Regions from separate parts of the Siminovitchia sediminis genome, predicted to be linked through region 1. Evidence: riboswitches for the same ligand, from Rfam matches in the RefSeq annotation. Region 1 holds a riboswitch; each other region holds the start of a gene.
The links. Region 1 has a riboswitch for glycine ahead of ACFSCZ_RS00205 (ACT domain-containing protein). Riboswitches for the same ligand answer to the same signal wherever they lie in the genome.
Positions count from the first base shown of each region.

Region 1 (2,200 bases):
CATAATTCCACGGATCATGCCCTCATCTTCACTCACAGGAATAAATGCTCCGCTCAGGCCGCCTACATAGGAGCTCGCCATAGCGCCGCCTTTTTTCACTGCATCATTCATTAAAGCAAGAGCTGCAATCGTGCCATGCGTTCCAACGCGCTCCAGGCCGATTTCTTCTAAAATTTCTGCAACGCTGTCGTTTGTAGCATTTGTCGGAGCCAAGGAGAGGTCCATGATTCCAAATGGAACACCTAAGCGCTCGGCTACAACCCGTCCGATCAGTTCGCCGGCACGTGTAATTTTAAAGACTGTCTTCTTAATGACATCGGCTACCTGCCCAAGATCAGCATCCGGATGGCGCCTTAAAGCATTCAAAACGACGCCAGGCCCGCTGACACCCACGTTCAGAACAGCTTCACCCTCACCCGTTCCATGAAAAGCACCTGCCATAAATGGATTGTCTTCCACAGGATTGCTGAATACGACAAGCTTCGCGCAACCCAGTCCGTCCTGATCCTTCGTTCTTTCAGCAGTTTCTTTAATAATCTCCCCCATCAGGCGGACTGCATCCATATTGATCCCTGTTCTAGTCGTAGCCACAGAAATGGATGAGCAGACCCGCTCTGTCACGCTCAGCGCCTCAGGAAGAGCATCCAACAGCGTTTGTTCGCCTTTTGTAATACCTTTATGAACCAGGGCGGAATATCCGCCGATAAAGTCAACACCCAGTGTTTTTGCGGCCCGATCCAGCGTTTTAGCCAGTTCAACCGCCTGCTCTTTTGTGGCATTTCCCAAAATTTCTGCAACCGGCGTTACAGATATCCGCTTGTTTACAATTGGGATGCCGTATTCCTTTTCCACTTCCTCTGCTGCAGTTTTTAAATTCCCGGCATAGGAGGTAATTTTTTCATACACACGCTTGTTCATCTTTTCGAAATCAGAATCGGCACAGTCGGATAGGCTAATCCCCATGGTAACCGTACGGATGTCCAAATTTTCCATCTGCACCATCCTGATTGTTTCCATCATTTCAGTTAATTCTATATTCATGTCCAAATCCCCTTTTATATCCGGTGCATGGATTGAAATATTTCTTCCCGCTGAATGTTAATTTTCTGGCCTATTTTCTCCCCGAGCTCATCAAACTGCTTTTGCAGTGAATCGAGATTCTCAATTTCAGTGATATCGACCACCATCATCATGGTGAAAAATTCCTGCAAAATTGTTTGGCTGATATCCAGCACATTTACCTGGTTTTCAGCAAGCACTTGCGTGACACTTGCTATAATACCAACCTGGTCTTTTCCCACTACGCTAACTACCGCCCGTCTCTTTTCCATTTACCTGTCACCTCTCTAATTTACATACAAAAAAAGATTGGATCTGCTCCAATCTCAAGAATAGTAGAATAACAAACAATGGTTGTCAGTTACTCTTCTGTCCTTTTGCCTGAGATTGTGAATCCTTCGGCGCCGCATACATGCAGTCTCTCCAGAAGCTGCTCCTGTTATAGTGTGACCCATAACCCTCATCGCTTATTTTTTTATGCTACGTTATTTTACCAACACAAACAGCATGAGGTCAATAGTATGTGACAAGCCTTTATTTACCACTCTCAAAACTTTCTATGGATACGCCCCTATTTCTTTCACGATTGTCAATGAGGAGCTTTCTGCCACATCTTTGAACTTTAACTCCCCGGTATCAGCCAATATATTATTTGTACCTGTCAACGACCGCTTTTCTATTTGTCAATCCGTTATTGGGCTTCCTATTAAGCAACAAGAGATTGTTAGAATTATGTAATGAAAATAGAGCCATTCTGAAATAATCCTGTCATATTAAATTGGTAAACTTATCCTTAACTAAATAGACAAAAGGAGCCTCTACATTGAAAAAACTCATCATATCTGCCATTACCGTTACTCTATTAATCTTTGGATTTGCTGGAGCATCTTCTGCTGCCAGTACGACTTATAAAGTTCAAAAAGGCGATACACTCTATAAAATTGCAACAAAACATAAAGTAACAGTGAATCAAATTAAAAGCTGGAACGGATTAAAAAGCAATTTGATTAAGCCCAACCAAGTCTTAAAGGTAACAAAGCCTGCAGCGAAGAATGCAACGAAGAATGCCGTGAAAAAAACACCGGCAAAAAAGGCTCCAGCCAAGAAAAAAGCCTCATATAAAACGATGACCGTCAAGGCT
Region 1 is NZ_JBHUEO010000001.1:39,716-41,915, reverse strand. It holds gene ACFSCZ_RS00210 (PFL family protein) at 1-1,041, opposite strand, end outside; gene ACFSCZ_RS00205 (ACT domain-containing protein) at 1,056-1,331, opposite strand; glycine riboswitch at 1,419-1,496, opposite strand; gene ACFSCZ_RS00200 (3D domain-containing protein) at 1,883-2,200, shown strand, end outside.

Region 2 (2,200 bases), on a different contig from region 1:
CTTCCCTCAGATCGTTATGGTTGCTGATTACCATTGGGATATCAGCATCGATTTCACCCGATTTCACTCTCCAGATCAATTCCATCACACATGATTCCTGTTTCGTAACAAAGATGGCCATCCGCTTTCTTTCCCTTTTGCTGTTTAGCTGCCACTTCATCTTGAAGTCTTCTGCCAGCAGCCTCATGTCTTCATGCAATTTGTCATAAGATGCATCAAAATCACTTAAATCGAACTCAATTCGCATAAAGACCATCCCTGCTTTCGGATCAGTCGTATGCTGGTCAAATTGCACGATGTTTGCTTGGTGATCCAATAAAAAATTGGATACTGTTGAGATAATCCCCGGCTTTTCCGGGCACGAAATTAATAAAGTCGCTCTGTTGTTCTTTGATTCTGCAGCCATCGTTACTCCTCCAGTTTTTCTATTATTCCGCTTTATACAAATCCCATTCCAGCGGTTGTGCTTACCTGAAATCTTCCCTTTTACAGTTATGATGATTGGATCCTGGTGCCCCCAATCGGTGACAGTAACACCCGTCTTCAGTTCAAACGTTCTGATCCAAATACTCCGCCGTCCATAATCATAATCGTTTTTGGAAGATCTGTCATTTTTAATGAATAGTATGTTCACCATCTAAGGAACCTTCTTGACTGACATTATTTGATTCAATTGCACAAGCACCTGACGAAAATCCTTCCCCAACGATAAAACCGCTTTTTTCATTGTAATCCACCTGTGCATCCTTATTCAAATATCGCAATGTTAACCGATCCATCGCAATTTGTATACCATTGTACTGGAACACATGGTCATTTCTTCGCTTCTCATCGATGAAAAACTTGAATGAAACCGCCATGCCGCACCCGCCGGAAATATTTGCATCCATACGGGGAATATGGCCATCTTTCATTTTCATGTTTCTAAGTTTATTTACAGCTGCTTCCGTGAGCCTAATAACCATTTTTCTTCACTCCTTCACATAAGAAAGCGCAAGGCGCCCTCTATCTGCGACAAGCAAAAACAAATTGGGAGAAGTCGGCTTTTCAGCCGCCAATTGGGGTATACCTCGAACCGATGGCGTCTGGAGCTAGATAACACTACCTTTTAAAGAAAAACTCAGTATAAAGGTTTTTTTATTTATAAAAAAAGACAGAAAAAGGGATTGAATCCCTTCTCTGTCCTTGTACCTGAGAGTTTAACTCCGATCACTTTCGGGCTTGCTCCTTTGGTGGCGTTTTTAAAGCGCTCTCTCCAGAGATGCGTCGGATTGTGGTTCATTTGCCTGAGAGATTGGTTCCAATGGTTTTTTTGGACCTTGCTCCTTCGGCGGCTTTTATACAGCACTCTCCCATAATCTTCATCCGCATATTTTGATTGTTAATCTTTTCTCATAGACGGTTCATCATCCAGTATTTTTAGCGCTGTTCCGGCAAGGTTTGGCCATTAATTTTCTCTTTAAATCCTCGCCGGTGGGCGTTGCTGCCAGTCCTCCAAGAGACGTTTCTTTCAATGTGCGCGGCATGCTGCTGCCGATATCATACATGGCACCTATTACTTCATCACAGGGTATTCTGCTTTTGATTCCGGCGAGCGCCATATCTGCAGAAGCAAAAGCAATAGCCGTGCCAATCACATTCCGCTTGATACAGGGAACCTCAACCAGGCCTGCAACAGGATCGCATACAAGGCCAAGCAAAGATTTAAGGGACATAGCAGCTGCATGGACAGCCTGTTCAGGAGTACCGCCCCTCATTTCAACAATCGCTGCGGAGGCCATAGCGGTGGCGGATCCTACTTCAGCTTGGCATCCGCCTGCTGCACCTGATATAAAAGCACGATTGGCAATAACATAGCCGATGGCACTTGCCGTAAAAAGCCCCATGACCAGATCGTCAGTGGAAATATCAGTGTTATCTTCCAAAGCAAATATACAGCCGGGAAGGATGCCTGCTGATCCCGCGGTAGGTGTCGCGACAATCACTCCCATCCGGGCATTCGTTTCAGAAGTGGCAAAAGCATATTTCATGGCATCTGTTACTAAACCGCCTGTCATGTAGTTTCCTTTATCCTTATATTCTTTCATTAAATGCGCATCTCCACCGGAAATACCACTGGGTGAAGGTGACGGATCCGTGATTCCTTTCTCAACTGCTTCCTTCATTTTAAAAAGCCGTTCTTTCATCATGGTAAAAATTT
Region 2 is NZ_JBHUEO010000019.1:35,141-37,340, reverse strand. It holds gene purU (formyltetrahydrofolate deformylase) at 1-406, opposite strand, end outside; gene ACFSCZ_RS08475 (iron-sulfur cluster biosynthesis family protein) at 615-965, opposite strand; glycine riboswitch at 1,265-1,365, opposite strand; gene sdaAA (L-serine ammonia-lyase, iron-sulfur-dependent, subunit alpha) at 1,407-2,200, opposite strand, start outside.
Region 2: linked by a shared signal. The riboswitch ahead of ACFSCZ_RS08475 (iron-sulfur cluster biosynthesis family protein) and the one ahead of ACFSCZ_RS00205 (ACT domain-containing protein) in region 1 are both predicted to bind glycine.

Region 3 (2,200 bases), on a different contig from region 1:
GTGACACAGGGCAGTATTCATACATTTATGACACTTGCTTTCAACAATGGGGATTTGATTATGCTGTTTGGAGTCCTTGCATGGGTAATATACTCTATTTACATGAAGGCTGCGGCTGCCGGTTTACCGAAAATGGCTTTGTTTATTAGTACGATCTTTGTGGGACTTATCATTTTGGCACCGTTTGCAGCCTGGGAATTTTATAGAGATCCTGCACCACTGCAACTGGGAATGCCACAAGTGATAAGTTTGTTGTATCTCGGAATTTTTCCCTCTATACTTTCTTTTGTTTTATGGAACAAGGCGCTTCTTATGCTGGGGCCATCCAAAGCTTCGGTCTTTTTGAATTTTACATTATTATTTGCTACGATTTTCAGCATCCTGTTTCTTCATGAGAAACTCCTGGTTTCCCAGGTAATCGGGGGCATTTTAATGATTTTGGGCGTGGTGCTGACAGCAAATATCAAGCTATTCAAAGGAACGCGTCCCGGACTTGAAGCAAACTATCATCACACATAATCGAAGTAACGGGCAGTGTGGTGGAATAATCAAAAAATTCGAGTAAATGATTGACAATAATCACGTTTGAATGGTATATTATAAAAAAACAAAATGCTTGCGAATGACAATCGCGGGAGAGACTAAACAATTTGTTTAGCACCGAAGGAGCAAGTCCCAAAAAATCCATGGGATCCAATCTCTCAGGTAAAAGCACCGCGTTTGGACGCGTCTCTGGAGAGCGCCTTCTACAGGCCACCCAAGGGGAATACTTCAATCTTGAAGTTAAACTCTCAGGTAAAAGGACAGAGGAAGGGTAGATGATGATCTATCTTTCCCCTGTCCTTTTTGTGTTTCAGGGAGATGACAAGGGAAGGGTAGGCAAAAAGGAGGACGAATCAATGAGTTTAGCTCATGCAGACACGGAAATCTTTCAGGCGATTAAGGAAGAACGGAAAAGGCAGGATCAGTCGCTGGAACTTATCGCTTCAGAAAACTTTGTAAGTACAGATGTGATGGAGGCCATGGGTTCTGTCTTAACTAATAAGTATGCGGAAGGGTATCCCGGAAAGCGTTATTATGGCGGATGCGAGCACGTGGATGTCGTAGAAAATTTGGCCATTGAGCGTTTGAAGGAATTATTTGGAGCTCCATATGCAAATGTTCAGCCTCATTCAGGAGCACAGGCAAATATGGCCGTTTTTTTCGCTTTGCTCGAACCTGGGGATACGATTATGGGCATGAATTTATCCCATGGCGGCCATCTGACACATGGGAGCCCGGTCAATATGTCAGGGAAATGGTTTAACATTGTTTCCTATGGTGTGAGAGAAGATACCCACTTGATTGACTATGATGAAGTAGAGAAAATGGCTTTGGAGAAACGCCCTAAATTGATCATTGCCGGGGCAAGTGCTTATCCGAGGGTGATTGACTTTGCAAGATTCAGGGAGATCGCTGATAAAGTGGGTGCCTATTTTTTGGTAGATATGGCGCATATTGCAGGGCTGGTCGCTGCTGGACTTCACCCTTCACCTGTTCCATTTGCCGATGTCATTACAAGCACAACCCATAAGACACTTAGGGGTCCGCGGGGAGGGATTATCTTAACCAACCATGAGGATATTGCCAAGAGAGTCAATAAAGCCATTTTTCCGGGAATACAAGGCGGTCCGCTCATGCATATCATCGCGGCAAAGGCTGTAGCATTCAAGGAGGCTATGGAGCCGAGTTTTGCAAAATATATCTCGCAGGTTATCAGTAATGCATCCAGACTTGCAGCATCTTTGAAAGACAAGGGAGCAGCCATTGTTTCCGGCGGAACAGACAATCATCTCATATTAGTTGATGTCAGGCCGTGGGAACTGACAGGAAAGGAAGCCGAGCATCTGTTGGAGGCAGCCGGAATGACAGTCAATAAAAATACCATTCCGTATGATCCCGAAAGCCCATTCGTTACGAGCGGGATTCGGATTGGCACGGCTGCCCTGACTTCCCGCGGGATGAACGAAACGGACATGGAAGCCATTGCCGGTTATATGACAGATATTTTACAAAGCCAAGGGGACTCCAAGGAAAAGGTAAAAGTAAGAAAAGAGATTCAGAGGTTATGCCGCACATACCCACTTTATCAAAAACAGTTGGTCAGATAGAGATGGAGGTGTTATGGAGGTGTTCTCATGGTTTTTAACAGTTGCTTTGA
Region 3 is NZ_JBHUEO010000019.1:32,352-34,551, forward strand. It holds gene ACFSCZ_RS08455 (DMT family transporter) at 1-519, shown strand, start outside; glycine riboswitch at 623-727, shown strand; glycine riboswitch at 731-809, shown strand; gene glyA (serine hydroxymethyltransferase) at 900-2,150, shown strand; gene ACFSCZ_RS08465 (serine dehydratase beta chain) at 2,178-2,200, shown strand, end outside.
Region 3: linked by a shared signal. The riboswitch ahead of glyA (serine hydroxymethyltransferase) and the one ahead of ACFSCZ_RS00205 (ACT domain-containing protein) in region 1 are both predicted to bind glycine.

Region 4 (2,200 bases), on a different contig from region 1:
TTTCTTGCTGATCCTGTTCGGTCATAGGCAAATAACGATGTTTCATCATGTTTTTCTCCTCCATCCTACTTTTTTGGACGCTTATAAAACGGTGTCTGAATAATTTTCGCTTTCAGGCGCTTTTTGCGTACTTCTACTTCCACTTCGCTGCCTTCATGATTGTAATCGGATTTGATCAAGGCCCATCCGATATTTTTCTTTAATGTCGGGGATTGTGTTCCTGAAGTGATATAGCCAATTTCTTCATTACCTGAGAAAACCCGGTATCCGGTTCTCGGGATACCCCTGTCTATCATCTCAATTCCGGCAAGCTTGCGTTCCACGCCTTGCTCCTTTTGTTTCCTCAACGTTTCCTTGCCAATAAAATCTGCTTCTTTGTTCAGCTTGACTGCAAATCCCAACCCTGCTTCCAGCGGTGAAATTTCTGAAGAAAGCTCTTGTCCATATAAAGGAAGGCCCGCTTCAAACCGGAGGGTGTCCCTTGCCCCAAGTCCACAGGGAACCATGCCCTCTTCTTTACCTGCTTCCAGCAGTCTTTTCCATATTTTTACTGAATCAATCGCCTGGCAATATATTTCAAAGCCGTCTTCTCCTGTGTAGCCCGTTCGGGAAATAAGTGCTTTTGCTCCGTCAAGGTCAACATTCCGTTTAAATTTAAAGAACCTTATTTCACTTAAATCGGTATTCTCAGTAACTTTTTGGAGAATGTCTTGAGCTTTTGGACCCTGTATGGCAATTAATCCATACTGATCAGAAACGTTTTCGATGTTGACGTCTCCCGATGCATGTTCCTGCAGCCAGTCATAATCTTTTTCCGTGTTTGCAGCATTCACTACAAGAAAGTATTCTTCTTCACTGAACCTGTAGACGAGGAGATCATCAACCGTACCGCCATTCTCATAGCACATGGCTGTATACATCGCATCGCCGTCTTTTAATCTGGAAAAGTCGTTGGTCATCATTTTTTGCAAAAAAGACAGGCTATCCCTTCCTTTGATGACCATTTCACCCATATGGGAAACATCAAAAATACCCGCTTTGGTTCTTACTGCTTCATGCTCATCTTTAATGCCGGAAAATTGCACCGGCATGTCCCATCCTCCAAAGTCAATCGTCTTGGCACCGGACTCCTTGTACAATGGATGCAACGGAGTTTTCTTTAAATCGGCCATTGGTTTATCATCCTCCCTGATCATTTAGGTACAGCAAAAAGCAAATAAAAAAAGACAGAAAGGCCCCTTTACAAGGTCTCTCTGTCTTTGGCACCTGAAAGTTTGACCGGATTACCGGCTTTCCTCGTTGGTGGCTCCACATGTTGGAACACTCTCCAGAGCTGCGTCCGACAAGAGTCTTTTTGCCTGAGAGATTCGCAATAAATTGCTTGCTCCTTCGGCGCTGTATAAACAGTCTCTCCTCCAGTCTTCATTCGCCTATATTCTGTTAAAAGTTGGACATACTAATCTTATGTACGAAGAGTTCTTTCAATAGTATCGTATCATTCTTTTACATACTTTTCAAACACTTTCTTTGATCTTCAGTATATAAGGAGGCCTGTCATGTCCATACATATAAACTTTGATCAGGATTGGCTGCCCGGTTTTTTGGAACGCCACCAAAAAGATGGGCCGTGGTCGGACCAGCAGCTCTTCCATTTATCCCTATCAGCTCAAAAACACCTTCTTGTCCCAGATTTTGAGGGGCTGGTTGCTCCAAAACATTTGCCTGAACTGACTCTTTTGCCGCATCAATTGGAAACAGCAGCCCGGGTTATTGAAGAAATGAATGGAAAAGCCATTTTGGCAGATGAAGTCGGGTTGGGTAAAACGATCGAAGCAGGATTGATACTAAAAGAATATATGATTAGAGGCCTAGTTAAAAGAGCACTCATTCTCGTACCTGCATCCCTTGTCTCGCAGTGGACCTCTGAACTGAACTCCAAGTTTCATATACATGCCGTCCCTGCTGCCAAAAGTTATGTTTGGGAAAGGTATGACTGTATTGTGTCTTCTATTGATACTGCCAAAAGAAGCCCGCACAGAGAACTGATTGCAGACCAGTCCTTTGATCTGGTCATTATTGACGAGGCTCATAAGCTGAAAAACCATAAAACAAAAAACTATGAATTTGCTCAATCACTCAAAAAAAAGTTCTGCCTGCTGCTGACAGCAACACCTATCCAAAATAGAATTGAAGAAATTTT
Region 4 is NZ_JBHUEO010000004.1:2,889-5,088, forward strand. It holds gene gcvPA (aminomethyl-transferring glycine dehydrogenase subunit GcvPA) at 1-46, opposite strand, end outside; gene gcvT (glycine cleavage system aminomethyltransferase GcvT) at 66-1,172, opposite strand; glycine riboswitch at 1,252-1,333, opposite strand; glycine riboswitch at 1,337-1,426, opposite strand; gene ACFSCZ_RS01320 (DEAD/DEAH box helicase) at 1,557-2,200, shown strand, end outside.
Region 4: linked by a shared signal. The riboswitch ahead of gcvT (glycine cleavage system aminomethyltransferase GcvT) and the one ahead of ACFSCZ_RS00205 (ACT domain-containing protein) in region 1 are both predicted to bind glycine.